4 regions of the Rhodococcus sp. NPDC055024 genome follow, and region 1 is predicted to be linked to each of the others. Evidence: riboswitches for the same ligand, from Rfam matches in the RefSeq annotation. Region 1 holds a riboswitch; each other region holds the start of a gene.
The links. Region 1 has a riboswitch for S-adenosylmethionine ahead of ACWF6P_RS13640 (bifunctional o-acetylhomoserine/o-acetylserine sulfhydrylase). Riboswitches for the same ligand answer to the same signal wherever they lie in the genome.
Positions count from the first base shown of each region.

Region 2: linked by a shared signal. The riboswitch ahead of ACWF6P_RS10930 (putative leader peptide) and the one ahead of ACWF6P_RS13640 (bifunctional o-acetylhomoserine/o-acetylserine sulfhydrylase) in region 1 are both predicted to bind S-adenosylmethionine.
Region 3: linked by a shared signal. The riboswitch ahead of ACWF6P_RS30205 (LLM class flavin-dependent oxidoreductase) and the one ahead of ACWF6P_RS13640 (bifunctional o-acetylhomoserine/o-acetylserine sulfhydrylase) in region 1 are both predicted to bind S-adenosylmethionine.
Region 4: linked by a shared signal. The riboswitch ahead of ACWF6P_RS16410 (FAD/NAD(P)-binding protein) and the one ahead of ACWF6P_RS13640 (bifunctional o-acetylhomoserine/o-acetylserine sulfhydrylase) in region 1 are both predicted to bind S-adenosylmethionine.

Region 1 is NZ_JBSGVT010000005.1:163,298-170,880, forward strand. It holds gene ACWF6P_RS13625 (exodeoxyribonuclease III) at 1-572, opposite strand, end outside; gene ACWF6P_RS13630 (MFS transporter) at 609-1,748, opposite strand; gene ACWF6P_RS13635 (NADP-dependent isocitrate dehydrogenase) at 1,948-3,171, opposite strand; SAM riboswitch class IV at 3,477-3,617, shown strand; gene ACWF6P_RS13640 (bifunctional o-acetylhomoserine/o-acetylserine sulfhydrylase) at 3,761-5,086, shown strand; gene metX (homoserine O-acetyltransferase MetX) at 5,083-6,219, shown strand; gene ACWF6P_RS13650 (DEAD/DEAH box helicase) at 6,338-7,583, shown strand, end outside.
Region 2 is NZ_JBSGVT010000004.1:33,987-41,569, forward strand. It holds gene ACWF6P_RS10890 (hypothetical protein) at 1-105, shown strand, start outside; partial or broken gene ACWF6P_RS10895 (signal peptidase I) at 693-1,160, opposite strand; gene ACWF6P_RS10900 (SipW-dependent-type signal peptide-containing protein) at 1,073-1,675, opposite strand; gene ACWF6P_RS10905 (signal peptidase I) at 1,659-2,300, opposite strand; gene ACWF6P_RS10910 (hypothetical protein) at 2,297-2,863, opposite strand; gene ACWF6P_RS10915 (alternate-type signal peptide domain-containing protein) at 2,868-3,425, opposite strand; gene ACWF6P_RS10920 (HAD-IIA family hydrolase) at 3,711-4,526, opposite strand; gene ACWF6P_RS10925 (sulfite exporter TauE/SafE family protein) at 4,564-5,331, opposite strand; SAM riboswitch class I at 5,531-5,625, shown strand; gene ACWF6P_RS10930 (putative leader peptide) at 5,633-5,710, shown strand; gene ACWF6P_RS10935 (amino acid ABC transporter permease) at 5,835-6,809, shown strand; gene ACWF6P_RS10940 (amino acid ABC transporter ATP-binding protein) at 6,806-7,583, shown strand, end outside.
Region 3 is NZ_JBSGVT010000024.1:3,977-11,559, forward strand. It holds gene ACWF6P_RS30180 (DEAD/DEAH box helicase) at 1-1,817, opposite strand, end outside; gene ACWF6P_RS30185 (alpha/beta hydrolase) at 1,929-3,056, shown strand; gene ACWF6P_RS30190 (excalibur calcium-binding domain-containing protein) at 3,109-3,468, opposite strand; gene ACWF6P_RS30195 (dicarboxylate/amino acid:cation symporter) at 3,642-5,015, opposite strand; gene ACWF6P_RS30200 (phosphodiesterase) at 5,355-6,260, shown strand; SAM riboswitch class IV at 6,339-6,452, shown strand; gene ACWF6P_RS30205 (LLM class flavin-dependent oxidoreductase) at 6,435-7,583, shown strand, end outside.
Region 4 is NZ_JBSGVT010000007.1:95,560-103,142, forward strand. It holds gene ACWF6P_RS16405 (ATP-dependent Clp protease ATP-binding subunit) at 1-1,782, shown strand, start outside; gene ACWF6P_RS16410 (FAD/NAD(P)-binding protein) at 1,832-3,724, opposite strand; SAM riboswitch class I at 3,729-3,822, opposite strand; gene fahA (fumarylacetoacetase) at 3,926-5,116, opposite strand; gene ACWF6P_RS16420 (hypothetical protein) at 5,113-5,982, opposite strand; gene ACWF6P_RS16425 (homogentisate 1,2-dioxygenase) at 5,979-7,178, opposite strand; gene ACWF6P_RS16430 (MarR family winged helix-turn-helix transcriptional regulator) at 7,287-7,583, opposite strand, start outside.

The sequences.
Region 1 (7,583 bases):
AATCCCGAAGACTTCTTGTTGGTCTTCCAGTTCTTGAGGTCGAGTTCTGTGTGCGCGATGTTCCAATCGCCGCTGATCACCACGTGACGATCGGCAGCCTCGGCCGCTGCGGCGGTGGAGGCGAGGTGTACCGCGAAGGACGCCATGAAGCGTTCCTTCTCCTCCTGTTTCGGTGTGAGCGCCTCACCGGAGGGCAGGTACAAGCTCGCGACGGTCAGATCGGCGAAGTCCGCTTCGATGTACCGGCCGGCTTCGAGAAATTCGTCATCTCCGTGACCGATCCGTACCGCGTCGGGCTCGGTGCGTGAGAGCACCGCGACTCCGTTGCGTCCCTTCGCGGACGGTTCGGCCGAGACCAGGAACCATCCGTTGCCGAGTGCTGGTTCGAGGGTCTCACGAAGCTGATCGTCCGACGCACGCGTTTCCTGAAGGCAGATGAAATCCGCCGACGTCTTCTCCAGCCAATCGAGCATGCCCTTGCGGGCCGCTGCTCGAACGCCGTTGACGTTCACGGACGTGATGGTGTGGGGAGCAAGAATGTGGGAGTCAGCAGTTTGTGGCACGGCAAGCACCGTAGCCGATTCCACCGACGCGGATCGGCGCCAAGGTCAACGCACGGCCCTACGCTGCAGAATCACTGCAATCGCCAGCACGGCAAGACCCGCGACCGCCAGCAAAGACCCCACTGCCGCCGGCGCCGTGTACCCGTAACCGGCCGCGATCACGACGCCGCCGATCCACGCTCCGAAGGCGTTGGCGATGTTCAGCGCGGCGTGATTGAGAGAAGCAGCCAGGGTCTGAGCGTCCTCGGCGACGTCCATCAGCCGTGTCTGCAGACCTGGAACCATCGAGGACCCCGCGAGACCGATGAGGAAGACGAAGATCAGTGCCGTGTAGGGATTGCGCACAGCGATCACGAAGACCGCGAGGATCACCACGAGGGATCCCATCGACAAGAACAGACCCTTCATCAATGCGCGATCCGCGAGGTATCCGCCGACGAAGTTGCCGGCCACCATGCCCAGTCCGTAGAGCATGAGTGCCAGGGGAATGAACGAAGCGCCGAGCCCGGACACGTCGGTGAGCGTCGTACTGATGTAGGTGTAGACGGCAAACATGCCGCCGAACCCGACCATGCCCACGATCAGCGTCATCCACACCTGGACGCGGCCCAGCGCTCCGAGTTCGGTGATCGGATTCGTCACCGGCATGCCGTCCAAACGCGGAATCCAGACGAAGAGCGAAGCAACGGTTGCCACCCCGATCACGGCGACCAAAGCGAAGGCGCTGCGCCAGCCGAGTGCCTGACCGATCCAGGCGGCGACCGGTACCCCGATCACGTTGGCCACGGAAAGACCCATCATGACCATCGCCACGGCCTTGGCGCGTTTTCCCGGTTCGGCCAGGTGAGCTGCGACCAACGCGGCGACTCCGAAGTACGCGCCGTGCGGCAATCCGGCGACGAAGCGAGCCATCATCAGCGTCGTGTACGAGGGAGCGAAAACCGAGGCGGCATTGCCGACGGTGAAGGCGACCATGAGCGCGATCAACAGTGTGCGGCGCGGTACCCGTGCGGTGAGAGCAGCGATCAGCGGAGCGCCGACGACAACCCCGAGCGCGTACGCGGAGATCACGTGGCCTGCGATGGGTTCCGAGACACCGAGCCCGGATGCCATTTCCGGGAGCAGTCCCATGGCGACGAACTCGGTGGTGCCGATACCGAAACCGCCGAGGGCGAGAGCGAGCATCGCCGGACCTCTGGCGGAACGAACCCCGGGTGTCGAGGCGTCAGAACGGGAGAGGGTAGACGAAGTCACTGATCAATTGTGATCTCACACCTGGTTGAACTTCCAAGTGAGAGCGGGTGAGTTCACTCACGTGAGACCGCGAACACAAATGGGACGCCCGGTTTCCCGGACGTCCCATTCGAAAGGTGAAGCGGTGAATCTACTTCGCGGCCATGGCCTTCTGCAGGTTCACGTCGAGTGCGCCGAGGAACTCCTCGGTGGTCAGGTAGCCCTGATCTCCGCCGACCAGCATCGAGAGGTCCTTGGTCATCTGGCCGCTTTCGACGGTCTTGATGACAACGTCTTCGAGCGCCTGCGCGAAGCCGATGACCTCAGGAGTGCTGTCGAGCTTGCCACGGTGCTCGAGCCCACGGGTCCACGCGAAGATGGACGCGATCGGGTTGGTCGAGGTGGGCTTGCCCTGCTGGTGCTGACGGTAGTGACGCGTCACGGTGCCGTGAGCAGCCTCTGCCTCACAGGTCCGTCCGTCCGGTGTCAGCAGAACCGACGTCATGAGGCCGAGCGAGCCGAAGCCCTGGGCCACGGTGTCGGACTGGACGTCACCGTCGTAGTTCTTGCATGCCCAGACGTAGCCGCCCTCCCACTTGAGTGCGGAAGCGACCATGTCGTCGATGAGGCGGTGCTCGTAGGTCAGACCTGCGGCATCGAACTCAGCCTTGAACTCGGTCTCGTAGATGTGCTGGAAGATGTCCTTGAAGGCACCGTCGTACGCCTTGAGAATGGTGTTCTTGGTGGACAGGTACACCGGGTAGTTCTGCTGCAGACCATAGGTGAGCGACGCGCGAGCGAAGTCACGGATGGAATCGTTGAAGTTGTACTGCCCCTGAACGATGCCGCCATTCTCGGGGAAGTTGACCAGTTCGTGCTCGATCGGTGCGCTGCCGTCCTCGGGTGTGTAGGTGATCATCACCTTGCCGGGGCCGGGGACCTTGAAGTCTGTGGCGCGGTACTGGTCGCCGAATGCGTGACGGCCGATGATGATCGGCTTGGTCCAGCCCGGAACGAGTCGCGGAACGTTGGAGATGATGATCGGTGCGCGGAAGATCGTGCCGCCGAGAATGTTGCGGATCGTTCCGTTCGGGGAACGCCACATCTTCTTGAGACCGAATTCCTCGACACGTGCCTCGTCCGGCGTGATCGTGGCGCATTTGACGCCGACGCCGTGCTTCTGGATCGCGTGCGCTGCGTCGATGGTGACCTGGTCGTCGGTCTCGTCGCGGTACTCGATACCGAGGTCGTAGTACTCGAGGTTCACATCGAGATACGGATGGATCAACTTGTCTTTGATGAACTGCCAGATAATGCGCGTCATCTCATCGCCGTCGAGTTCGACGACGGTGCCCTCAACCTTGATTTTGGACATGGGTGCTTCGCGTCCTCCTAGGAAGTTTCCCTGGTTACACGGTTGCGGTCACACTTTGTGAGTGGGTCCGCGAACGGTTCGATTATCAAACCTAGACGGTGTGGACTGATCTCGGGAGATGAGTCCCAAACAAGACAAGCGTACTGCTAACCCGTGAGGCCGCAACCGGCAGGTCCACTCACCGGTCTCTACTCACGAGTAACTTTTGCCTGCTAGTGGGCTACGTCGCTCTGCCGCGCGTGCGGTTGCGGCTCACATTTCGCCCCGTGTCAGGACTGCGCTCACTTCCCGGTAGAATCCGACTTGGTCATGAGTGCCAGCGTCAAGCCCCGGCTCGCTGGACGGCAACCCTCCAACCGCGGTGGGGTGCCCCGGGTGATGACCAGGTTTCCCGACGTGGATCTGCTCGCGCAGTTCCACCGCAATTCGGGTGACAAGCGCGGGTCCGACAGGGACGGACCCCAGACCGGGCCGAGCCCCACGGAGGTATTTCAGTATGTGTCGCACTTGTAGATAGACCCCAGCACGGGGCGGCGATCATTCGCCCCCGTCCGACATCTATCCGTCAGACCACTGGAGTGAACAAATCATGACCGACAACACAGCCGACGCCGCAGCAGCTTCGGATCCGACCGCGAACTGGTCGTTCGAGACCAAGCAGGTGCACGCCGGGCAAACAGCGGACACCGCCACCCATGCGCGCGCTCTGCCGATCTACCAGACCACCAGCTACGTCTTCGACAGCACCGATCACGCTGCCGCACTGTTCGGCCTGGCCGAGCCGGGCAACATCTACACGCGAATCATGAATCCGACGCAGGACGCCGTCGAGCAGCGGATCGCCGCCCTGGAAGGCGGAGTCGCCGCACTCCTCCTGTCCTCGGGTCAGGCTGCCGAGACCATCGCGATCCTCAACATCGCCGAGGCCGGCGATCACATCGTCTCGAGCCCGTACCTGTACGGCGGCACGTACAACCTGCTGCATTACACACTTCGTAAGCTGGGCATCGAAGTCACGTTCGTCGAAGATCCCGACGATATCGACCAGTGGCGCGAAGCCATTCGCCCGAACACGAAGGCGTTCTACGGCGAAACGATCGCCAATCCCAAGAACCACATCCTCGATCTACCCGGCATCTCGTCGCTGGCCCACGAGAACGGTCTTCCGTTGATCGTGGACAACACCGTGGCGACGCCGTACCTGCTACGCCCACTCGAACACGGCGCCGACATCGTCGTTCACTCCGCCACGAAATACCTTGGCGGACACGGCACCGCGATCGCCGGCGTCATCGTCGACGGTGGCACCTTCGACTGGACGCAGGGTCGCCACACGAACTTCACGACGCCTGATCCCAGCTATCACGGCGTCACCTTCGCGGACCTGGGTGCACCGGCGTTTGCACTGAAGGCGCGCGTCCAACTGCTGCGCGATCTCGGCTCCGCCGTGGCGCCGTTCAACGCGTTCCTCATCGCGCAGGGCATCGAGACCTTGAGCCTGCGCATCGAGCGCCACGTATCCAATGCACAGAAGGTCGCCGAATTCCTCGACGGCCACGGCGAGGTGGCCTCCGTCTCCTACGCGGGACTCCCCTCCTCACCCTGGTTCGAACGTGGAAAGCAGCTGACGCCCAAGGGAACCGGCGCCATCGTAACCTTCGAGCTGCCCGGCGGGATCGATGCGGGCAAGAAATTCGTCAACGCCCTGACGCTGCACAGCCACGTCGCCAACATCGGTGACGTTCGCTCACTCGTCATCCACCCCGCGTCGACGACGCACTCGCAGCTCACCCCCGAAGAGCAGCTCGCTTCGGGTGTCACGCCCGGACTGGTCCGCCTCGCGGTCGGCATCGAGGGAATCGACGACATCCTCGCCGATCTCACCGTCGGCCTGGCTGCGGTGGCAAACTCGTGACCGTGAACGAATTGGAGCCCAGGATCGACCTCCTGCCCCCAGCCGACGGTCAGGTGGGGTTCGTCGACATCGGCGCCCTGGAACTCGAAAGCGGCGCGGTACTCCCATCCGTTTCGCTCGCCGTTCAGCGCTGGGGTGAGCTGTCCCCGAACCGCGACAACGTCGTACTCGTCGAGCACGCACTGACCGGAGACTCGCACGTCACCGGTCCGATCTCCGCGAATCAGCCCTCCCCCGGCTGGTGGAACGGAATGGTCGGCCCCGGCGAACCGATCGACACCGGGGAATGGTGCGTCGTCGCAACCAATGTCCTCGGTGGTTGTCGCGGCACGACCGGTCCCAGTTCACTGGCCGACGACGGCAAGCCGTGGGGCAGTCGCTTCCCGGAAATTTCCATCCGGGATCAGATCGCGGCGGAGAAGAAGCTCGTCGATCTCCTCGGGATCGACCAGTTGGCCTCGGTGGTCGGTGGATCCATGGGCGGCATGCGCACCCTCGAATGGGCAGTTACCTACCCGGACAGCATTCGCTCCGCGTTGGTTCTCGCAACCGGTTCACGGGCCACCGCAGATCAGATCGGCACCCAGACGACGCAGATCGCTGCCATCGTCTCCGATCCGGATTGGCAGGGCGGTGACTACCACGGAACGGGGCGGGCACCTCGCGCCGGGCTCGGCATCGCTCGTCGCATCGCGCACCTGACGTACCGCACCGAGTCCGAACTGGACGCACGCTTCGAGAACTCCGCCCAGAACGACGAAAACCCGTGGAACGGTGGACGATACGCTGTGCAGAGTTACCTGGAACATCAGGCGGACAAGCTGGTCGACCGCTTCGACCCGAGCACGTACGTCCTCCTGACCGAGGCCATGAACCGGCACGACATCGGCCGTGGACGCGGCGGCGTTGCCGCGGCGTTGGCATCGATCACGGCACCGGTCGTCGTGGGCGGCGTGGATTCGGATCGGCTGTATCCCCTCCGTTTGCAGGAGGAGATCGCCGACGGAATTTCCACCTGCAGCGGCCTCGAGATTCTCAAGTCCAAGGACGGCCACGACGGCTTCCTGACGGAGGCGGACGCCGTCGCCGGACTCCTTCGCCGAACGATGGAGTTCGCACGCACGGCTCGCTGATCCGGGACAGAGCCACATTTTCAGGATTCGTCAATGTCGGGAAAACCACAGCTGATCTGCGGGTTTTCCCGACATTTTCATTGGCGAACGTGAGCCGGCGCGGCTAACATCGGCGAACGTGAATCAGCCATGCTCGACGCGCCTGCAGGCTACGTACATTCCCGAGCACATGTCCTTCGCGTTCTGGGGTGACGCAGACCCGGCAGCGCGACTGTCGACACTGGGGATGCCGAGCGGGTCGCCGGGCGTATGCAGGCTTGCGATCCCGGTCGACGAGTCGATCACAGCAACGGACGTCGAAGCGCAACTGCTCGACCTAACCACCGCGATCGACGCCTTCAACAACCTCGATGCAGGTCGCGGCGACCTCGGACCGTCGCTGCTTGCGTGGAAGCGCGTCATCGAGACCGGCGCGCATGACATTCCAACCGCGGCGCATGCGGCGATCGACCGCGACGACACGAAGATCCGAAGCGCCCGGTCCACGGTGCAGTTGTTCACGGATGCGCGTACAGCCCTGGACAGCCTTCGCCGAGCAAAGATTCAGGCGACTCTGCGCCCGTATCAAATGCAGGGAGTTACCTGGCTGACGGCGCTGTCGGGTTCGGGCGGTGGGATCTTGGCCGACGAGATGGGTTTGGGTAAGACACTGCAAGCGATTTCGATGATCGCGATCCGCGCCGACGACGGTCCGCATCTGGTTGTGTGTCCCACCTCGGTGATCGGAAACTGGCGCCGCGAGATCGAGCGATTCGCTCCGCATCTGCCACTGCATGTTCATCACGGGACTGCTCGCGCGCTTCCCACTCGTATCCCCGCCGGCACCACCGTTCTGACCAGCTACAGCGTCTTGCGTTCCGACGCAGCCCAATTGAGCCCGATCCACTGGAGTTCGGTGATCTTCGACGAGGCGCAGCAGATCAAGAACCCCGCTTCCCTCGCTGCGAAAGCGGCAATGCAGTTGTCGGCCGACGTCAAGGTGGCGATGACCGGCACGCCGGTGGAGAACCGCCTCGAGGAGTTGTGGTCACTCTTTCGCGTTGCCAATCCCGAAGTCCTCGGAACTCGCGCACGTTTTCGTCAACGCTTCGCCGTCCCGATCGAATCCGGTCGATCCGCCACCGCGGCAACCAGGCTTGCCGCGGTCATCGATCCTTTCATTCTGCGCAGAACCAAAGACGCAGTGGCCAAGGATCTTCCACCCAAGCAGTTCTCCACCATCTCGTGCACTCTGACATCGGAACAGGCGCGGATCTATCGGTCGGCAGTCGCCGATGCTTTCGACACCGGATTGGGCACGGGAATTGCCCGACGCGGCAACATCCTTGCGCTGCTGACCACCCTCAAACAGGTATGCAATCACC
Region 2 (7,583 bases), on a different contig from region 1:
GGCCCGGATACGCACGACACGGAACTGAAGAGGATGAGAGCTGTTGAACTGCTGACGCGGTACCCCGTGTACTCCGGAGTCACCACCGTTCCCGTAAGGGCATGAACCTCTACGTCATAGTTCGTGTTGGACAGGAGGATTCCCCCACTGGGGAGATCCGAAAGCGTCAGTGTCGTGGATCCGCTCGTGACGTCCCTGACTAGTGGAGGCTGGGTGGTGTTCGTTGCATTTCGCACGATGATTCGGTAGCTCTGTCCTGCGGTCGCGGGCCAGGTGAGTGTTACGGATGTTCCGTTTCCTGTGCATGTCAATGACGCGGGTGGGGTGGGAAAGCTTGCGGCAGTTGTGAAAGTAGCGGGCCCCGCCGTCGCAGAGCCGGCGAAGCCCGCCTGAGTCCCGCCGATGTTGGCGATACCCGCCACACTGAGACCCACCGTTGCCAGTGCGATGATCACCTTGAGTGCGTGGGAGTCGCCGCGACCTGCGCCCAGATTATTCGGTTGTGGCCTATCGACAACAACATGTGTGTCATCTTCACCTGGCCCCGAGTTGCTGCGCTTCGTCCTCGGACGAAACGCAATGTAGGAAAGCCCGCACACGGCAATCGCGCCGAGCACGAAACCACTCGGTCCGGAGAGCCATACAGCAACGTAGCCGAGACGATCGACGCTGAAGAAGACTCGATCGGCTTCGGTGATGACGTAGGGATCAGGATCGGTGATCGGATTTGCGTCACCACGCAGTTGTGCGACGGCAAGATTATTGCCTTGCTGATCAATCGTTTCGACGCGATGGGTGATGCGCGTGCCTTGACTGTCGTACACGCTGACGATGTCACCGACCTGAACTTCGGACGCGGGCACGGTACGCGCGAATGCCAATGCACCGGTATCGATCGTGGGAGACATCGATCCGCTCTTGAAGATCAAAGGAGTGATACCAAAAGCCAGACCGGCGACGAAGAAGACTATCGATACCAGTCCGGCGAGGGCACCGAGCGTAAGCAAGACCTCCTGAACGCGGCGGGGCTTTGAAGTGTTCGAGGGTGACTTCGTGTGTTGGGCCACTGTGCTCACACCTTTGCCGTGAAGGTCAGGACGATGCTCGAAGAACTGCTCTTCGGCGGCATGGGGCTCGCGGGAAGCTGAACGGAGACACACAAATTCTCGGTAGCCCCGGCCGCCAGCGGGCGGTCGGCGGTGCCGACAGCCTGATTCGAAGTCAGTGTCAGGGGTAAGGAGGACACCACATTGGTTCCGTCGGCACACTTGTTTGCCACAGTTCCGTTCGACGACACCGTCATCCGCAAAAAGGTCGTCAACGCACCGTTGCTCGTGGATGTGATCGTGTACTTCAGCGGAAGGGTCGCCCCAGCACCGACATTGTTGACCTTGAGGATCGCGGTGTTCGAATCTCCCGGAATCATCCCGGTTTTGCCGAGTTGGCTGAAGTTCAGTGTTGTGGTCAGCTCGGGTTGCGTTGTGGTGTTCAAGTTCAGATTGATCGACCCGGTCGTGATGTTGCCCGAGGTTGCCGTGGCGGAGGATGTCCATGCGGCGAGTGTGGTCACGCCACCGACACCCAGCACCATCCCCAAAGCGAGCAGCGCGCGAAAGCGAGTGCTGGTCAACAGGTGACGAATCCGATGGGCCGGACGGTCAGGGCGCGAGGGCATCGTGCTGGCCTTTCTCGATCTGGGCGGAGTCTGTGGGCGCGAAAGTTGCAGGGTCAGGAGCCAATCGGGCTCGAGCACGCTCCTTCCGGCCATCACGGATGCCGCTGATCATCATGTAGGCCGCGTACAGCAGTAGTGCCGTCACGACTATCACCACGATCACGGTGCGCTGCTCTCCGGTGAGCCAAGTGTTGACGTAGCCGAGATACGGAAGGCTGTACCAGACCTTTCCCCGGATCTGTACTGGCCGTACTTCCTTCTCGTCAGGCTCACCGTTCGCGTCGCCTTGGGTGATGAAAGTTCGTTCACCCTTCTGGTTTTCACTTGTGGCGATGATCCGGTGCGTGACGACGGTCGGCTGACCCGATTCCAGCTGGTACGTAATAGGTGTACCGATCCCCAGTTCGGACGGATCGACAGGTTTGACGACTACCAGTGATCCAGGGTTGTACGTCGGGCGCATCGAACCGGTCAGAATCGTGAAGCGCTGCGCTCCCGCGAAGAAGGGGACGACGATGGTTGCGACGATGACTGCCGAAATTGCCAGCAGCAGTGTCCAACTGACGATCGAGGTGATCCACCAGAGCGGGCCGGTATGTTCGCGCTTCGTGGAGTGCTTTGTCATACCGGACCTGCCTGGAACGTCAAGGTAGCGGTGTTTGTTGCTCCGGAGACCGACTGAGTTCCTACTGTGAGCCGTAAACACAGGACGTAAGTTGCGTTCGAGGCCAGCGGACTCGGCATGTACGCCGGCGAAACCGGGTATTGCAGCGATGCGTTCATCGAACCCGATATCAGGGGGGTGACTGCCGGGGCCGCTGTGTTCACTCCAGCCGGGCAGGCGCCTTCGTTGGCGACTCCGTATGTGGTCAGGGTGAATTCGGTCAGTAGTGTCGTCGCCTGCATTCGCCATTGCAAGGGGTCGGTTCCCGAGTTTTTGACTGTCAGCGGCGCTTGCACCGTATTACCAGGAACTACCAGAGTCGTTCCGGTCGTCAGCGTTGACAATGGGTACGCCGCACTGGTTCCGGTAGAGGTACCAACCGTGAGGTTGACGCTGGCGGCAGTTGCCGTGCCGCCATTCGCGCTCGCCGAATCGGACCACAGCGCGAGCGACTGCTGCGACGATGCGAACACCGCTACAGCAGCCACCGCGACTGCGATCGCTCCCCAGACCTTTTTCCTCATGAAATTACGGGGCCGGTGTCAGTGCTGTCTGAGTGACGACCAGCTTCAGTGCCGACAAGTTCAGCGACTGGTTCTGCGCGACCTGGTTGGCCACATCGGTGAAGTTGAGACGGACCCCGACGTGGACGACGGTATTGTTCTGCACCTTGGTGATCTGGGAGATCGGGTTGCCACCTGCATCCTTGATCGTGGTAACCGGTTGCACCGCCGCGGCAAGTTCGGCGCTGTTGGCACCTGGAACGATTCCGGCTGTGTCGGCGGTCAGAACAGCGGCGAGGCGATCTCCGACTGCAGTCACCGTGACGTCGCAGGTGTATTCGATGCTCTCAGTGGTGACGATGCGGTAGGCCGAGATATTGGTGATCGCGGTCTTCGTCGGGTTGAGGGAGTTCCAACCGCCGCCAACCGGTGCGCAAGCGCTCAGGTCGAGTGCGCCGGACGTGACGGGTCCGCCGCCACTGACGTCGGCCGAATCGCTCCACACTGCGAGCGAGCCCGCTCCACCGAGGAGGAGGGCACCGGCCGCCGCAGCAGCGATCGCACCCTTGGTCTGCTTCTTCATGAAAATCTCATTTCATGTCTGGGACCCGAAATGGGTCGTTCAGACATGAGTATCAGCCACGGCAAACGATTCGTTACTACTTTTCCAAAATTTCTTTTTCGACTGTGATCCACATTGTCCGGGGAATTGAAAGTGGCTCTGACCTGCGGATAACTATCAGTATGTAATTTTGGTGCGAAGAAAACCGTTTGTTTGTCCAGTTGGACAAACGGGACGAGTCGGATCCTGGCAAACTCGCTGTTTTTACCAGTTAATTACCAACTTTCCATTCTTTTGACAATTCCTTCAATTGTTTGCGTTGCTACGGAATGGATCGGTTGTCATTCCGACCAAATCTGCGACCGACTCGAGGACGATGGTCGGGCGGTACGGGTAGAGCTCCACCGACGCGCGGGTCGAGATTCCGGTCATCACCAGAATCGTCTGCAGTCCGGCTTCGAGGCCGCAGACGATGTCGGTGTCCATGCGGTCGCCGATCATCAACGTGTTGGCTGAATGAGCGCCGATGGACCGCAGGGCGGACCGCATCATCAAGGCGTTGGGCTTGCCGACGTAGTAGGGATCGCGTCCGGTTGCCTTGGTGATGAGAGCGGCGACCGAGCCTGTGGCCGGGAGAGAGCCGTCGCGCGACGGTCCGGTGGCGTCGGGGTTGGTGGCGATGAACCGCGATCCACGCTCGACCAGGCGAATGGCCGTGGTGATCGCCTCGAAGGAGTACGTGCGCGTCTCGCCGAGGACGACGTAGTCGGGGTCGCTGTCCGTCAGGACGTAGCCGATGTCGTGCAGTGCAGTGGTCAGGCCCGATTCACCGACCACGTAGGCGCTGCCGCCCGGACGCTGGTTGGCCAGGAAGGTCGCGGTAGCGAGCGCTGACGTCCAGATCGACTTCTCCGGGATGTCGAGTCCCGAATTGAGGAGGCGTGCTCGCAGGTCACGCGGGGTGCGGATGGAGTTGTTGGTGAGCACCATGTACGGAATGTCGTTCGACGCCAGTTCTGCCAGGAACGTGTCTGCTCCGGGTATCAAGTGCTCCTCGTGGACGAGAACCCCGTCCATGTCCATGAGGTAGGTCCAACCGGTCTGATCGTCTGTTCTGGTCATATCTCCAGTATGTGCGGGTGCCGCCCGATGTGGGCGGTCAAGCGAGAAGACGCCACAAGCCGATCAGGCCGACGACGACAATCGTGTATCGCAGTGCAGTGGGGGACAGGCGTCGTCCGTAGCGGGCGCCGAGAACGCCGCCACCGAGTGAGCCGACAGCGATCAAACCTGCTGCTGCCCAATTGATCTGGTCGAAGGCCAGGGTGATGTACATTCCGGCCGCGACGATGTTGACGAGCAGTGAGAGCAGGTTCTTCGCGCCGTTCATGCGCTGGAGGGTTTCCGGGAGGATGGCACCCATCACACCGATGAGGAGGATGCCCTGCGCGGCGGTGAAGTAGCCGCCGTAGATGCCGACGGCAAAGGTGCCCGCGGTCAGGAGCATCAGCCTCTTGGTGGACAGCGTCGTCTCTTCGGTGGAACGCTTCTTCGCCCACGCCTGGATACGTGGCTGGAGGAGGACAAGTGCGAGAGCCAGGATCAGCAGCACCGGAACGATGGTCTCGAACAGTTTCTCGGGTAGGTGCATGAGCAACCACGAACCAAGGAGTGCGCCGGCGAGCGACGCGGGAATCTGCCACTTCAAACGACCCCACTGCCCGGACAACTCACGCCGGTATCCCCACGTGCCCGAAACCCCGCCGGCGACGAGCCCGACTGCGTTGGACATGGTCGCGGTCACCGGCGGCATGCCGAAGGCGACCAGGGTGGGAAACGTGATCAGCGTTCCACTGCCGACGACGGCATTGATCGCGCCCGCACCGATGCCGGCCAACAAGATGAAGAAAGCGTCGATTCCACTCACTCCGCAGACGGTACGGCAGAGGAAAAGTCAGTCCGGACGGCGGTCCCGGTCTCGATTCGAACACTCCATTGAACACGGCGACCAAGGTTTCGGACACCGTTGAAATCAGTGCGATTTCAACATGAAGCGGCCTTCATTTCCCTTGCGGTGCAGGGAAATACAACATTTGACGACTCGGGAATTCGCGTCTAGTCTTTGCTCACCATCCAGAGCGACCGAGAGACCTGGCTCGTCGACGTCGCAGCAACCCCCCGAGTGATCGGGAGCGGGTGCTACCGCCAGGACCGATGGAAGGCATCACATGGGTTCCACTTCGCACGCTGCGCACAGGCGTCGTCACATCGATCTGTGCCGCACCGCTTCGTGTCACTGTCTCTGACCTCACTGTCACCGACCGAACTGTCGTCGTCTTCGCAACTCGAGTACGCCACCTCGAGAACACAGCTGCGTTCCCATTCCCCGAAAGGTCTATTCGTGATGTCCACTCCGTCAGGTAGTGCGCCGTGAGCGCGCCCACCGATGTCCGCCCCGAAAAGTCGGTGGCCGAGCCGCAACTTCCCGACTCGGAACTTGTCGTTGCTCGCACCTGGCACCCGCTGCGCTGGGTGATCAGCGCGGTCGTGCTGGTATTGCTTGCTCAGTTCATTCACGGACTCGTTGTCAATCCAGGCTGGGACTGGCCGACGTTCGCGCAGTACTTCACCGCGAAATCAGTGCTTGCCGCGTTGTGGATGACGATCAAACTGACCCTGTGGGGGACGATCCTCGGATTCGGTCTCGGTGTTTTCCTCGCACTCGGCCGGTTGTCGAAGAATCCGGTCCTGCAGGTGATCGCCTGGACCTACATCTGGGCCTTCCGCTCGATTCCGCTCATCGTGCAGCTGCTCTTCTGGTTCAACATCACGTACCTGTACCAGACCCTTTCTCTTGGAATACCTTTCGGACCGGAGTTCTTCACCTTCCAGGTCAGCGGTGTGATCGGTGGATTCACTGCAGCAGTCATCGGTTTGGCACTGCACCAGGCCGCGTACTCGGCCGAGATCATCCGCTCCGGAATTATCTCGGTGGATCACGGTCAGATCGAAGCAGCTCACTCGCTCGGTATTCCGCGCAGTCGCCAGTTCTTCAAGATCATTCTCCCGCAGGCGATGCGGGCGATCCTCCCCAATGCCGCCAACGAGGTCATCGGACTCTTCAAGGGAACGTCCATCGTCTCCACCATGGCGATCGCCGAACTGTTCTACCAGGTGCAGGTCATATTCGGCCGCAACGGACGAGTTGTGCCCCTGCTGATGGTCGCCACAATCTGGTACATCATCCTCACGACGTTGCTCTCGATCGGTCAGTACTACGTTGAGCGCCACTACGCACGTGGATCCGCCCGCGCCCTTCCTTTGACTCCGATCCAGAAGGCGCGCAAGAAGTTCGAAGAGATTCGTGATGCGCGTCTCGATATTCCGAGAGGTGCGACCCGGTGACCGCAGAATTGGCCGAAGAGACGGTGTACGCCGTCGAAGCGCGCGGAATCCACAAGTCGTTCGGCACGCTGGAAGTACTTGCCGGCGTTGATCTCCTGGTTCGCAAGGGCGAAGTGACCGTCATTCTCGGACCGTCCGGTTCCGGTAAGTCCACCTTGCTGCGCACCCTCAATCACCTCGAGAAGGTCGACCGCGGGACCGTACGGATCGACGGAGAACTGATCGGATACCGGCGCAAGGGAAATCGACTTCACGAACTGCGTGACCGCGAGATCCTGAAGCAGCGTTCACATATCGGATTCGTGTTCCAGAACTTCAACCTGTTTCCGCACCTGACCGCGCTGGAGAACGTGGTGGAAGCACCGCTCTCGGCCCAGAAACGAGACCGTGACGAGGTCTACCGCGAAGCCCGCGCTCTGCTCGAGCGAGTGGGAGTGGGAGACAAGGCCGACGAGTACCCCCGCCAACTCTCCGGCGGCCAGCAACAGCGCGTAGCGATAGCGCGAGCGTTGGCACTGCGTCCGGCTGTGATTCTCTTCGACGAACCGACGTCGGCGCTCGATCCCGAGTTGGTCGGCGAAGTCCTCGAAGTTCTTGCCCAGCTTGCCCGCGACGGCGCCACCTTGGTGATCGTCACGCACGAGGTCGGATTTGCTCGGGAGGTGGCGGACACCGCGGTCTTCATGGACGGCGGCGTCATCGTCGAACAGGGCCCGCCGTCGCAGGTGATCGACAATCCGGTCCACGAACGGACCAAAGCGTTTCTCTCCCGCG
Region 3 (7,583 bases), on a different contig from region 1:
TCGACTTGATAGGGACGCAGCGTTGCCGTCAACGTGTCCGGGACTTCGACGGGATCGATGCCCGAACTGCCGAGCAATCCGGCGATCTGCTTCTTCCATGCTGCTGCTTGATGTTCGACTCTTCCCAGCGCCGCCAATTCTTCCCACAGCCCGGCTTGAAATTTGCTGATCGCGAGTTTGCCGGTTGGTCGATCGAGTAGCGACCGCGCTTCGGTGATGAGACGGTGTAGGCCGAGTAGGTCAGGTGCGTCGAGTCGAAAGAAGGCACCGTCCGGGAGCAGTATGTGAGTCTCGCCCTTGCTCAGAGCGGAGAACAGAGTTGTGAACGGAACGCTTTGTCCCGCAACATCGACGGTGACATCGAGGTCGAACCAGTCGGATCCGCTGTCACCGTCCGGGGCCGATGTGCTGAGGCCGATCACTACGGCGTCGTCTGCAGGCCGGTAGTCGGCAGGGGTTCCTGCAACCGTGAGGTCGATGGCGTCGTGCGCTTCGAGTTGGGGGAGGAGGTCGAGTGTGAACTGCATTGAATCGAGGCCGGTCAGCGTTCCCGCGAGGGTGGCCTTTACCGCGGCCGCGCCGAGGCTGTTGGTGATGGCATCTTCGGCAGCGTGATTGCGGACCTCGGACTCGTCGGTGGTTGCATCGGCGGTAGAAATGATCAGTTCGTCGGCATCGACGGTGTATTTCCATGCCGATTCGATGTCGATGCGGTGGTCGTCTTCGTAAGTGGCCATCAGTTGTAGCCGCGGACCGGACACAGTCGGTGGGCTGTAGGCGCCGTCGGAAGATATGACGGGCGCGAGGCTTCCGAGTTTGAACACGAACCGCGAAGTGAACGCATCCCGATGCTCGGCGGGTATGTCGACTGACTTTCCGGAGTCGATCATCTGCCTCAATTGGTGGGTGACCGGCGTGTCCAGTGGTGCGAGCGTGATCGCGTTGGTGGCGTCGAGCGTGAAGACACCATGTGCCGGCGTACCGACAAGTCCCCAGTCGGAATGGGTGATGATGTGCCCATCGGTCTGAATTCGGGGCGTGAGACGGAGATTGTTGTCTTCTGCTCCGTGGACGTCGAGGCAGATGTTGGCGTCGTCGAGTAGGGAGATGTTGCCGAGGCCGGCCTTCGAGTGAACGAGTGAAACGCCGACGCTGATCGCCTCATCAAGAAGCGACCAGAGTTGCGGGCTCGGAAACCCGGCAAGATCGATTTCCGCTGCATTCTGATTTCGGTAATGGTTGCCCGCGCTGTGGAGAAGATGAATGTCGCGTAAAACCCGGATGTGGTCGGCGGGGAACTGAAAGCTGCTTCCGAGTTTGTTCCAGGCAAGTCCGCCGGAGATCCACCCTCTCGCTCCTGGCTGTACGGGTTTGACGAGGAGCCGTGTCGATGTGCCTTTGGTTCGAGTGGTGAATTGAATGCCGAGTCCACGAGTAGTGCGGTCGTGGGGGTCTGGTCGGAGCAACTCTTCGAGCGCACCGTCCCACCCGAGTTGTCGTGGCGTCGTGTTTGCCTCGGCCACCGCTGCGAGTACCAACGCGGCCACGTGTTTACAGTTCATCCGCACCGGACACGTGCAGAGGCCACGCGCGAATGTGGCTGTACCGGTCGCGCTGCGACTTGTCGAAATCGTGCAGGCGTACGGCTCCCGCGCGGTCCCCGCCACGGCGCCGGTCAAGGTATCCGGGGTGTCGTTCCAGCTGATGGATACGACCGCATTCTGCCGAAGGTAGGTAAGTCCGCGGTCGTAGGTTGTCGTGCCGACGACAGCGCGAATTCGGTCGAGGTCGAGGGCCTTGACTGAGTCCGGTTGCACGGGGCCAGCCTAGTGGCGGCGTCCGACAGATCTTGTCGTGGTCGTTTGTCCAAGAAAGTCCGAACTGCACGGTATGTTCACGGAAACATCTTTGACTGGTTTGGGAGTTTCATGAGGACTGAGCGGCGTGCGTGGATCCGATCTGCGCGCACAGGTGCGGTGTGTTTGGCCGTCTGTGCACTTTCTTTGCAGTTGGGCGGACTGTCGACGGCAGCGCCGAGTTCCGGAAGCTCGGGTAGTTCGGGAAGCTCGGGAAGTCTGGGCAGTGTCGAGGGAAGCGTGAGCTCGGGGTCGACGATCCCGGGACCACTTCAGGAGGATCCGGGCCCCAAACCGGACCTGCGCGACGACATCGTCGTCCCGGCTATCGTCGGGGAGAAGGTGACCGCACCGCAGGCGGTCAGACTGACGGTGGCGTCGCCTGCACTTCGACGCGAGGTCGGCGTCGAGATTTTGCTACCCGCCGACAATTCGGTTCCACGCCCAGCGCTGTACATGCTCGAGGGTGTCGACGCCGGTGAGAAGAGCAGCGGATGGATGACGATCGGCGGCGCTCCGGCGTTCTTCGCCGACAAGAACGTCAACGTCGTGATGCTCAATGGCGGAATCGCGAGCCTGTACTCGGACTGGGAGAATCCGGATCCGCGGCTGGGACTGCACAAGTGGGAAACCTTCATCACCGAGGAATTGCCACCGCTGATCGACGCACGACTCGAGACCAACGGCATCAACGCGATCGCCGGCAATTCCATGGGCGCGATGGGCGCAATGATGCTCGCCCAACGCTTTCCGGACATGTATAGGGGCGTCGCGGTTTTCAGCGGCTGCTATTCCACGATGGATCCGCTCGGCCGAACTGCCGTCCAGGCCACGATATCTTCCCGAAGTGGAGATCCGGCCAACATCTGGGGTGTGCCAGGAGGCCCGGAGTGGGAGGCGCACGATTCGTTGATCAACGCAGAGAAGTTGCGCGGCAAGGAAATCTACGTGTCGACGGCGAACGGTCGTCCCGGATCCGACGAGACGCTGCAGACTCCTGAACTGCTCGAGCGACTGGTGATCGGCGGCGGCATCGAGGTTGCCGCCCACGCCTGCACCAAGATGTTCGACGCGCGGTTGCAGGAGTTGAAGATTCCGGCACAGGTGGATTACGAGCCGAACGGTACGCATGCGTGGGCGTATTGGCGTGAGCGACTGCCGAAGGCGTGGCCGACTCTGTCCCGGGCATTGGGCGTCTGACGGTTCGACAACAGTGCTCGGGTTGTGGATGCACCACAACCCGAGCGTTGGATCACTCGCAGGCGATGCCGTCGTTGTCCCGGTCGAGATGCGGGGCGTACCCGTTCTGGCCCCGGTACAACGGAGCTGCGCCGGCGTTACGAACGGCCGTGCAGTTCTGGTAGTACCGCGCCGGTGCGGGAGTGTTCTGCGGCGCCGGCTGGTTCTGGGGCGCTTGCGGAGCGGGTGGCGCCGGCGGTGCGAAGACCGGGGGAAGGAACGGCTGGACTGCGTCTGCAGAGCCAGTCGGAATCATGCGTGCGATCTCGATGGGTAGGAAATCGAAAACCGTGGATGCCTGAGCGGCGGGCGCGGCAACCAGAGTGATTGCGGCGCAACCTGCGACGCTGAATGCCAGACGGCGGAGCTTCATGTGACCTCGTGTTCAACTGGGCAGCCCTTCCACTTCGGAGGGCTGTGCCGGCTGAGCATACTGGTCATAACGACCAAATGGTTTATTTCGGCAAGGGTGAAAACTGGGGTGAAAAGTAGCGTCCCCGCACCGTATTGCTCAGGTGCGGGGACGCTGCTGTTTTCAGCGAGGGGTTACGCGTCGACTAGTTCCTCGGCGAAGGGATCGCCGTTGCGGGGAGCGTCGAAACGCTCCTTGTCGAGGATGCCCTCACGCTTTGCAACGATGACCGGAACCAGAGCCTGGCCGGTGACGTTGACTGCGGTACGACCCATGTCGACGATCGGTTCGACGGCGAGGAGCAGGCCGACGCCAGCCAGCGGAAGACCCAGGGTGGAGAGCGTGAGTGTGAGCATGACTGTCGCACCGGTTGTTCCGGCCGTTGCTGCCGAGCCGATGACCGAAACGACGACGATCAGCAGGTAGTCGGTGAACGTCAGCGGAACGTCGTAGAAGCCGGCGACGAAGATTGCTGCGATTGCGGGATAGATTGCAGCGCAACCGTCCATCTTCGTGGTGGCACCGAGCGGAACGGCGAACGAGGCGTACTCACGCGGAACACCGAGGTTGCGTTCTGTCACGCGTTCGGTCAGAGGCAGGGTGCCGATCGACGAGCGCGAGACGAAACCGAGCTGAGTCGCAGGCCAGACGCCGGAGAAGAAGCTTCGGACCGAGAGGCCGTGCGCGGCAATCAGGATGGGGTAGACCACGAAGAACACGATCGCCAGACCGATGTAGATGGCGGCGGTGAAGACGCCCAGCGAGCCGATCGCATCCCAGCCGTAGGTGGCGACAGCGTTGGCAATCAGCGCGGCGGTGCCGATCGGGGCGAGGCGGATGATCCACCACAGGACCTTCTGAACGATCGCGAGAAGCGATGCGTTGAACTCGAGGAACGGCGCAGCCTTCGGTCCGATCTTGAGCGCAGCAATGCCGATTGCGCCGGCGATGACGAGCAGCTGCAGGACGTTGAAGCTCAGCGACGTGGTCGCTACACCTTCGGTAACGGAAGTCTTTGCGCCCAGCCCGAGGAAGTTGCTCGGAACCAGTCCGGTGATGAACGCCCACCACGAGCCGGAGCTCTTGGGTTCCTTCGCTGCTTCGGCGGCGACGTCGGTCCGTGAACCGGGATCGGTGATCAGGCCGACGATGATGCCGATGATCACAGCGATGAACGCGGTGATGGCGAACCAGAGCAAGGTCTGCACGGCCAGGCGAGCTGCATTGGCGACCTGTCGCAGGTTGGCGATGGAACTGACGATGGCCGTGAACACCAGCGGGATCACGGCAACGGTGAGCAGCTTGACGTAACTCGAACCGATGGTCTGCACGGTGCCGACCAACCAGTTGACGTTGCCGTCGGCCGCATCAGGCATTGCCCGGGCGACGAGACCGATGATGACACCGAGTACGAGGCCGGCGACGATCTGCGGTCCGAATGCCGTCGCCCAGGACGGAAAACGGGACGTGGACTTTTCCGGCACGCCGGTGGAGGTGGAGCTGGGCATGACTATGCCTTTCGAAAATCAAGGGAGCGAAACGCAGCGCGGCACCAGAGGCCGGGCAGATTCGAAGAAATGTTTCCTGGTACGCGTCAGGTCAGAGCGAGCGCGTACACATTGCGCTCGCCTGCAGGCGAAGGTCGACGTAACGCCGAGTGGTCAGGAACAACACTGTCCACACACTACTCGCAGCTTCAACTACTCGATCCCGAGGGTCGCCGCGGGAGTTCGCTTCGTGTTCGTCGGGTGTGCCCCGATCAGTCACTGTTGGTCGGTTGACTAGTGTCGACGATCAGTAGGTGCCGCACCGGCGCCTACGCGTCGGCAAGCGGAAGCGAGAGACCGATGAGCGTTCGGAATGCCGAGTACCCGCGTCCGAAGCATTTTCTGGTGCACCTCAGTGACACACATCTGGTGGCGCAGGGACAGCTGTACGACGCCGTGGATGCGTCGACGAGGTTGCGGGAAGTGCTCCGCGGGATCGTGGCCTCGGGCGCACGCCCGGATGCACTGATATTCACCGGCGACCTGACCGACCAGGGGCACCCCGACGCATACGCGGAATTGAAAGCCATCGTGGAACCCGTGGCGGCCGAGATCGATGCGCAGGTCGTCTGGGCGATGGGCAACCACGACGACCGCCCTACGTTCAGATCTCTGCTGTTGGGCGAAGACGCCACCGATCATCCCGTCGACAACGTCTACGACCTTGACGGACTGCGGGTGATCACCCTGGATTCGTCGGTTCCCGGGCATCACTACGGTGAGATAACGGATGGCCAATTGGATTGGCTACGCGCAGAATTGGCGGTGCCGGCGCCCGACGGAACAATTCTGGCGCTGCATCATCCGCCTGTTCCGTGCATTCAGGATCTCGCGGTTCTGGTGGAGTTGCGCGATCAGTCCCGGTTGGCGGACGTCTTGCGTGGCAGCGACGTCCGGGCGATTCTTGCCGGGCACCTGCACTATTCGACGACGGCGACGTTCGCCGGCATTCCGGTTTCCGTGGCGTCGTCGACGTGTTACACCCAGGACTTGAACGTGGAAGTCGGTGGTCAGCGTGGTCGTGACGGGGCTCAGGGGTGCAATCTGGTGCACGTGTACGACGAGACAATTGTTCATTCGGTCGTTCCACTCGGTGCGCACGTGACGGTCGGTGAGCCCGTCGACGCGGCCGAGGGTGCCCGGAGGCTCAGTGCTGCCGGCATTCGAATCCTCGAGAGCGAAAAGGCGGCACGCTCGATCATCTGAGGTCGCAGGCGGTTTCCGGCACCCACGCGCAGTTCTGGGTGATTGCCGGGCGGTCGCGTACTCACTACCGTCGAGGTAGGTGCAGAGCTCCAGCAACAAGGACCGGCTAGCTGGACGGCAACCCTTCATGCCGATGGGGTGCCCCGGAATCACACCTGGCGATACGCGCGGTGCGTGTCGCAAGCGGCAGTCGCCACGAGAACCGTCAGTCGAGTGCTGACGGTTTCTGCGGTCGGCACTGTGCGCTCCCGAGTAGTTCTCGAACAGGAGTATGCGCCGATGACCTCCACCCCTTCTTCTCATCTTGCTCCGTTGCATCTCGCCGTAGCGCTGGACGGTGCCGGTTGGCACCCAGCGGCCTGGCGAGAGCCGCACTCGCGCCCGAGTGAGCTGTTCAGCGCGTCGTATTGGACTGACGTGGTGACGACCGCCGAGCGTGGTCTGCTCGATTTCGTCACCATCGAGGACAGTCTCTCGGTGCCAGCCAACCCACTCGAGCCTGTCGACGACGCGGTTGACCGGGTGCGCGCTCGGCTCGACGCACATCTCGTGGCCGCCCGACTGGCACCGATCACGAGCAACATCGGGTTGATCCCGACCATCACCACCATTCACACCGAACCGTTCCACGTGTCCAAAGCCGTTGCCACGCTGGACTACACCTCGCGCGGTCGCGCCGGATGGCAGGTGAAGGTGTCGGCCTCGGAATCCGAGGCGGCACAGTTCGGGCGACGCGATATCCCAGCGCTCACCGATGCCGAGCGTCAGTCGATCGTTTCAGGTGTCCTCCCGGACTTCGTACGTGATCTGTTCGACGAAGCTGCGGAGGCCGCTGACGTCATCCGGCGACTCTGGGACAGCTGGGAGGACGACGCCGAGATCCGCGACGTGGAGCAGCGCCGATTCATCGACCGAGACAAGTTGCACTACATCGACTTCGAGGGAAAGTATTTGTCGGTCCGTGGACCGTCGGTGACTCCGCGCCCGCCGCAGGGGCATCCAGTCGTGACCGCATTGGCGCATCAGCGCGTGGCGTACGAACTGGCAGCGCGCACGGCTGACCTGGTGTTCGTGACGCCATTCGACGACGGGCAGGTTACGGCAATCCTGGGTGAGGTGCGAGCAGCCGAAGAACACGTGCAGCGCGCCGGCGAACCACTTCGGGTCTTCACCGACATCGTCGTCTTCTTCGATACGCCGGAAGAAACCGGAAAGCAACGGCTCGCTCGACTCGACGCGCAGGTTGGTACCGAATACCGTTCGGACGCGCTGACCTTCACCGGTACCGCGGCCGAGTTGACAGATCTTCTGCTCCGGTGGCAA
Region 4 (7,583 bases), on a different contig from region 1:
GCCGGCGTCGGCAAGACTGCCATCGTCGAAGGGCTGGCCCAGCGCATCGTTGACGGGGACGTCCCGGAATCGTTGGTGGGCAAGAAGATCGTCCAGCTCGAACTGTCGAGCATGGTTTCGGGTACCCGCTACCGCGGTGATTTCGAGGAACGGCTGACCAAGGTGATCGACGAGATCACCGCACACAAGGACGAGCTGATCGTCTTCATCGACGAGATGCACACCATCGCCGGTGCAGGCGGCGGTGCCGAAGGCGCGATGGACGCCGGAAACATCCTCAAGCCCAAGCTTGCTCGCGGTGAACTGCACATCGTCGGCGCCACCACGCTCGACGAATACCGCAAGAACATCGAGAAGGATCCCGCGCTCGAGCGGCGCTTCCAGCCCGTACAGGTCGGAGAGCCGTCGATCGAGGACGCGATCGCCATCTTGAGCGGACTGCGCAGTCGCTACGAGGATCACCACAAGGTGCACTACACCGACGAGGCGATCACCGCTGCGGTGGAACTGTCGGCACGGTACATCGGCGACAGGTTCTTGCCGGACAAGGCAATCGACCTGATCGACCAGGCCGGTGCCAGGCTCCGTTTGAGGACGGCCACCGTAGACACCGCTGCCCTGCAGCAGCGTCTCGAGCAGCTCGAGAGCGACAAGGAAAAAGCCGTCGCCGACGAGTTGTACGAGAAGGCGTCGACCCTGCGTGACGAGATCAACGGCGTCGCAAAGCGTCTCGAGAAGGCAGGATCCTCGGTTCCTTCCGAGGAAACTCCGGACGTGACCGCTCAGCAGATCGCCGAGGTTGTCGCTCGCGCCACGGGTATTCCGGCCAGCCAGATGACTCAGGCAGAGAAGGATCGCCTGCGCCGTCTGGAGGAGGAACTGCACGGTCGTGTCATCGGACAAGATGATGCCGTTCGCGCCATCGCTCGTGCGGTGCGTCGTAGCCGGACAGGTATGAGCGATCCGGATCGCCCCGTCGGAAGCTTCCTGTTCCTCGGGCCTACCGGTGTCGGTAAGACGGAGCTCGCAAAAGCTCTGGCCGCCACACTCTTCGGTGACGAGAACAAGATGCTGCGCTTCGACATGAGTGAGTTCGGGGAACGCCACACGGTCAGCCGATTGGTCGGTGCTCCTCCCGGATACGTCGGCTACGGCGAGGCCGGACAGCTCACGGAGCAAGTGCGTCGTAACCCGTACTCGGTGATCCTTCTCGACGAGATCGAAAAGGCGCACCCGGACGTGTTCAACACCTTGCTCCAGGTGCTCGACGACGGGCGTCTGACCGACGGCCAGGGTCGCACGGTGGACTTCAAGAACACCGTCGTGATCATGACCAGCAACCTCGGCTCCGACATCATCTCGAGCAAATCCGGTGGACTCGGCTTCACCACGGGTGACGCAGAGTCGGCGGAGAAGCCACTGCGCGACCGCGTGATGGCGAGATTGCGCGAATCGATGCGGCCGGAGTTCCTCAACCGCATCGACGAGATCGTGATCTTCCGCAAGCTCGACACCGAGCAACTGCACCGGATCACTGATCTGTTGCTCGACGACAGCCGGAAGCGGTTGCAGTCGAAGGGCATCGACATCGAGTTCACCGCCGACGCAGTGGACTGGATCGCCGAGCACGGGCATCAGCCCGAGTTCGGGGCTCGTCCGTTGCGCCGTTCGATCCAGCGTGTGGTCGACGACAAGATCGCCGACATGCTGCTCGACGATCTCCTCGAAGAGGGTGGCAGCATCACCGTCGCGGTTGACGAGGGTGAGTTGGTGTTCAGCTAGGGGCACAGCCCCCGTGAGCGGTTAGGGAGTCTCTGGGCTCCTTAACCGCTCACAGGCGCGCAGCGCCTAAAATCTCTGCAGCCAGAGCGTCGTTGTGCCGGAAGAACCCTGCATTGGTGCGCGGACGAGGGAACGCCGCCGACCAGTTGTGTCCGGCAACCCACGGCCCGGCAGCGAAGCGGCGAGGATGAGCAGTGTTGTCCTGATGAAGAATTCGTGACGTGCCGTCGACCGCGAGCTTCGCAGCACTGTCGGCAGTGGCACGTAGTTCGACTGCCTCGCCCCGCCCGTGAAGGGTCCGCAGGAGCGAGTCACCGCTCGCGCTGATGGAAGCGACAGGCAAGCGCGCCTCGACGAGGGTGTTCGCGGCCACGATATCGGTGTGCGACGCACTGCGAGCGACAAAGATCCCCGCTCCCGTTGCCGGGTCGATCTCGGTGGAGAACACCGAATCCGGCCCGAGGAACTCGACGATGCCGGCCTCGTTGAGGGCGACCAACTGTTCCAGACGCTCAGGCGGCGGACCACTGGCAATGAAGCTGAAGAACGAATGAAGCCACCCCTCGACGTCCTTGGCGACGGATTCGGCCGGGATTCTGCCGCGCCGCAACAATTCTCCGACAGTCATGTACGTCGACAGCAGTGCTGAGAAGACAGCTGCGTCGGCGCTGAAATACGAGTCCGACCGGCGTGCGACGTCTGCCGAGATGTATTCGGTGATCCGAGATTGGACCTCGGCAAGTCCGTCGTAGCGCTCACCGCCGAGCGGGCGGTTGAGCCGTTCGAGATCGATACGGTCCTCCGGCTTCGGGACCGCGTTCTCGACCAGTTCTTGCAATCGAGGCGATCCCCAAGCCAGCGCGGCGAATTCGGCGTCGAACTCCTCCCAGGTGCCCACCGTCCGGTCCGGGTGCGAGGCGAACAGCTCGTGATAGTGGGCGCCTGCCAGTTCTTTCGACGCCAGGGGCCAGATGTCGTTTCGGAAATCCAAAGGCCCGTCGCCGGGAACAAGATCAGCGGTGAAGAACCGCGGTAGCGGTGGCCGGGCGTCAGCGATCGAGTACGAGATCTTGGAGTGATACGGCACGCCGCGACGAGATCCGGCATACAACAGTGGTTCCCGACCCGAGGGAGCGTAGGTGAGGGCGCCGTCGTCACCGCGTTTGAAAACACCGCCGCGGCTCTCGGCGAGCAGAACCATCCAGTCGATGAAAGCCAACCCGAGTCCGGCGATCAATACCGGCTCGCCTGCTGGAATGACATCGGCGTCGAGGTCGGCGGTGTATCCCGGACCCACATAGGTCAACCCGTGTTCGGACGCGAACCCGCTCAGTGCGGATTCGCGCGGGGCAGCCAACGCATCCGGGTGCCCCTGTGCAAGAAGGACGGCCGTCGCCTCTATGACAACGCCGTCGTCCAGATGAACATTCTGTACTTCGCCCACGTTCACGATGTCGACCACGGATCGTCGATGAACCCGAACATCGACGTGCGCTGGTGCAGAGTCGACCGCGGTCTGGAACACCCAGTTCAGGTATCGGCTTTGCAGTGACCTCGATGCAAACGACGACGGCGTGACGGTCGGCACTTCTGCCGTGATTTCGGGGAAGTGGGCAAGCTCAGCCGAGTTCTCGGCGACCCATTCCGCGAGCGTCGGACCCGGCAGTACCGGACCGGTGACTGCGGTGGTCTCGTCGGTGAACATGGTGACGTCTGCGGTTGTCGAATTCATCCACAGGAGCGGCGCTTGGTTGCCTCTCCAAATACGGCCGGCACCTGCCGGATACGGGTCGACGACATGAATGTCGATCGGTGTGGGATCGGCGTTCACCGATTCGTGAGCGAGGATCCGCTCGAGTACGCCGGTACCGCGGGGTCCACCGCCCACGATCACGATGACAGTTGCTGTCCCCACTGAGGTACGGGGTCGTTCGCCGGGCACGAGTCCTCCATCGGACCTGGCAGAAAGCACCCGCACCTCAGCTGAGGGGGTTGCTGCGACGTCACGGAGCCAGGACTCTCGATCGCTCTGGATGGTTAGTCCAGCTTATCTTCGGAGAATCGTGAGGCAAGGAATTCCGGACATCAGATCAGCGTGAATCAAACAGTTGTCAATCGGTCTCCCGAGTCGACAGATCGACGGCTACCTTTCGGTCTGCGTCGCCGGCAGAATACGGGCTCGAACATCCCCGAAGCCGATTCGTGAACCGCCGATGCCGGGAGCGGTGGCTGAGATGGAGATGGTGTCGCCGTCTTCGAGGAAGGTGCGAGTCGCGGAGCCGACTGCGACGGGTTCTTCGCCGCCCCAAGTCAGTTCGATGAAGGCGCCGCGCTGATCCTTGTCCGGTCCGGAAATGGTTCCGGACGCAAAGAGATCGCCGGTACTGGCCGCGGCGCCGTTGATGGTGGTGTGCGCAAGCATCTGTGCAGGCGACCAGTACATCTGCGCGTAGGGCGGTCGCGAGACGACGTGACCGTTCCATTCGACGGCCAAATCGATGTCCAGCCCCCACTTCTCCTCACCGCGCAGGTAGGAGAGCGGTTCGGGGTCCTGCACCGGAGTGTCGATTCGGGCTGCTTCGAGGGCGAGCAACGGTACGACCCACGGTGAGATGGACGTCGCGAAGCTCTTCCCCAGGTTCGGGCCGAGGGGGACGTACTCCCACGCTTGGATGTCTCGGGCAGTCCAATCGTTCACGACGACAGCGCCGAAGACGTGCTCGGCGAATTCGTCCGGGGTGATGGAATCACCCATCTTCGAGGGAGTTCCGACGATGAACCCCATCTCCGCTTCGATGTCGAGGCGACGCGACGATCCGAAGTCCGGGTTCTCCTGATCGGGTGACTTGCGCTGTCCGCAGGGGCGAATGATATCGGTGCCGGAGACGACGATGGTGCTCGAGCGTCCGTGGTATCCGACGGGAAGGTGCTTCCAGTTCGGCATCAAGGGAGCAGCGTCCGGGCGGAATAGCCTTCCGAGGTTGGTTGCGTGATTCTCCGAGGCGTAGAAGTCGACGTAGTCGGCCACGGCGATGGGCAAGTGAAGTGTCACCGAGTCGACGGAAAATACTGCATCCGAGTCTATTTCACCGGTCACGAGTTCCGAGATCCGGTTTCGCACAGATATCCACTGATCTCGGCCCTGGGCCATGAATGCGTTCAGGGTCGGTTCGGAGAAGACGGAATCACCCAGTGTGGCTGCGAGATCGACCACCGAGTCGGCGACCCGTACACCGATGCGCGGCGACTCTCCCTCGGGGGAGAAGACACCGTACGGCAGATTGTCGAGACCGAACAGTGAGTCGGCGGGAATGTCGATGGTCGTGACGGTCATACGAATGTTCCTTCGGTGTTGTCGGAGCGGACGATCAATCCGAGCCCTTCGAGCTCGGTGAGGGGGTCCGAGATGCTGCACGTACCGAACGAGAGGAATCGGCGACGCACCTCGCCGGCCTCGGCCTCGGTCAATCCGGACAGGGTTCGCGCAATCGATTCGTCGTTGCGCTGCGCCAGTGCAGCAACAACTTCCGAACGATCGGCGCCCCTCCTCGCAGCGTCGACGGCCACCATGATGTTGAGGAAGCCGTGTTGCTCGAAGCCTGTTTCCGGATCGGTGTTGCGCACGCCGTGGTGCAGTCCCGCGGTTGCCTTGAACGGGATATTCGCTCGGACAACGGATATCACCGCATCGGCGAGCTCTTCCTCGTCCGGGTACGCCTCGGCGACAATCCCGCCGGTGCGAAACTTGGCGGAGTACCCGGCAGTTTCGAGAGCTGTCAGATAGTCCGCGCGCCGATCACCACGGGGTACCTCGACAAAAATATCGACGTCGGGATGAGCGGCATGGACACGAGCGAGTTCCTCGAAGGCCGCATCAGCGTCCAGCCCGTCAGGAATTCCCACCTCGACGGCGGCGACGTGAACACCAGGGCTGGCGAGCGCGTTCGACAGTGCGGCCGCCGTATCGGCTGGGCCGGCCGGTACGGTCAGACTCAGCGTCACCGGGTTGTCTGCCGAAACATACGCGGCCAGTTCGCTCAATCGCGGCGCGGGAAAGACGAAGGGCCCGACCAGTGCGTCGTAGTCCGCCTGCAGGTAGGCGGCGTGGGCCGGAACTGCCTCGGCGAGAGGAGCATTGCCGGGTGGGAAGAGTGCTGCGTCGTCGCACAGGGCGCGGAGGAGGGGAGAGATGATCGTCATTGCTGCGGCCCCCGCCCTGCCCAACTCCAGGCGTAGGCTTCGTCTTCGCAAGCCAAGGCTCCCTCACCCAATTCGAGCGGACGGAACGTATCGACCATCACGGCCAGTTCGTCGAAGAACTCCGCGCCGATGCTTCGTTCGTACGCGCCGGGTTGTGGGCCATGAGCGTGGCCACCGGGATGAATCGATATCGAACCCTGCCCGATACCGGAACCCTTGCGTGCCTCGTAGTCACCGCCGCAGTAGAACATGATCTCGTCCGAGTCGACGTTGGAGTGGTAGTACGGCACCGGGATCGAGAGCGGGTGGTAGTCGACCTTGCGCGGTACGAAGTTGCAGATCACGAAGTTGTTCCCCTCGAACGCCTGATGTGCCGGCGGCGGCTGGTGAACGCGGCCGGTGATCGGCTCGTAGTCCGTAATGTTGAAGGTGTACGGGTACAGGCAGCCGTCCCAACCGACGACGTCGAAAGGATGAGTGGGGTACACCATTCGGGTTCCGACGATGCCTGCCGACGTACGGTGCTTGACCAGTACTTCGACGTCCGTGCCCTCGGCGACCATGGGCGCGATCGGTCCGTGCAGGTCTCGTTCACAGAACGGTGCGTTCTCGAGCAGTTGGCCGAAACGGGAGAGATAGCGCTTGGGTGGGACGATGTGACTGTTCGCCTCGATGGCGTAAGCGCGGAGTGGCTTGTCACCCTTGGGGATCCACCGGTGGGTCGTGGACATCGGGATCAGGACGTAGTCACCCTCGCGGGCGTCGAGCGTGCCGAAGACGGTCTCGACGGTAGCCTCGCCGGACTCGACGTAGACCATCTCGTCACCGATTGCATTGCGGTACAGGGGGGATGGTGCGGAAGCAACCACGTAGGAGAGTCGGACATCGGCATTGCCGAGTATGAGACGACGGCCGGTTACCACGTCGGTCTCGTTCCAGATGCTCTCGGGGAACAGTGCATGGAGTTTCAGATGGCGGGGTTTGAGGGGGTGGTTGGGCGTGGTGCTTTGGTCGCGCAGTTCCCAGACCGTTGCGTCGACGATGGCCGACGGAATTTCGCGGTGGTAGAGCAGCGACGAATCGGAGGAGAAACCTTCCTCGCCCATCAGTTCTTCGTAGTAGAGGTTGCCCGACTCGTCACGGTGTTGGGTGTGACGCTTCGGTGGAATGTTGCCGAGTTGTCGATAGAACGCCATGACGGGGCTCCTTCTGTGCTGTTCTGCCTGGCCCACATCCACCAGATAGTAAATACATTAACTAAAATGATGTGATGCGTGCAACCCTCGAGACGGTGTTGATTTGCGTCAGTTACGTCCGCGTACGTCGAATTGGCTGCGGTTGGTGATCAGTTTGTCCAGGAGCATGACAAGGATGCGCTGTTCGGCTTCGCTCAGGACGCTGACCCAGGCGTGCTCGCGTTCGTTTTGCTCGCGAAATGCCTCGACCATGGCTTCTCGGCCCTTGTCGGTCAGGTACAGCTGGACAGAGCGTCCGTCGTTCTCGGTGGGGCGGCGATCGATCAGTCCGTCTGCCAGCAGGGACTTGGACAGGTTGGAGACCGCGGCTCGACTCATCCCGGTGAGCCCGGCGGCAGCCTTCGG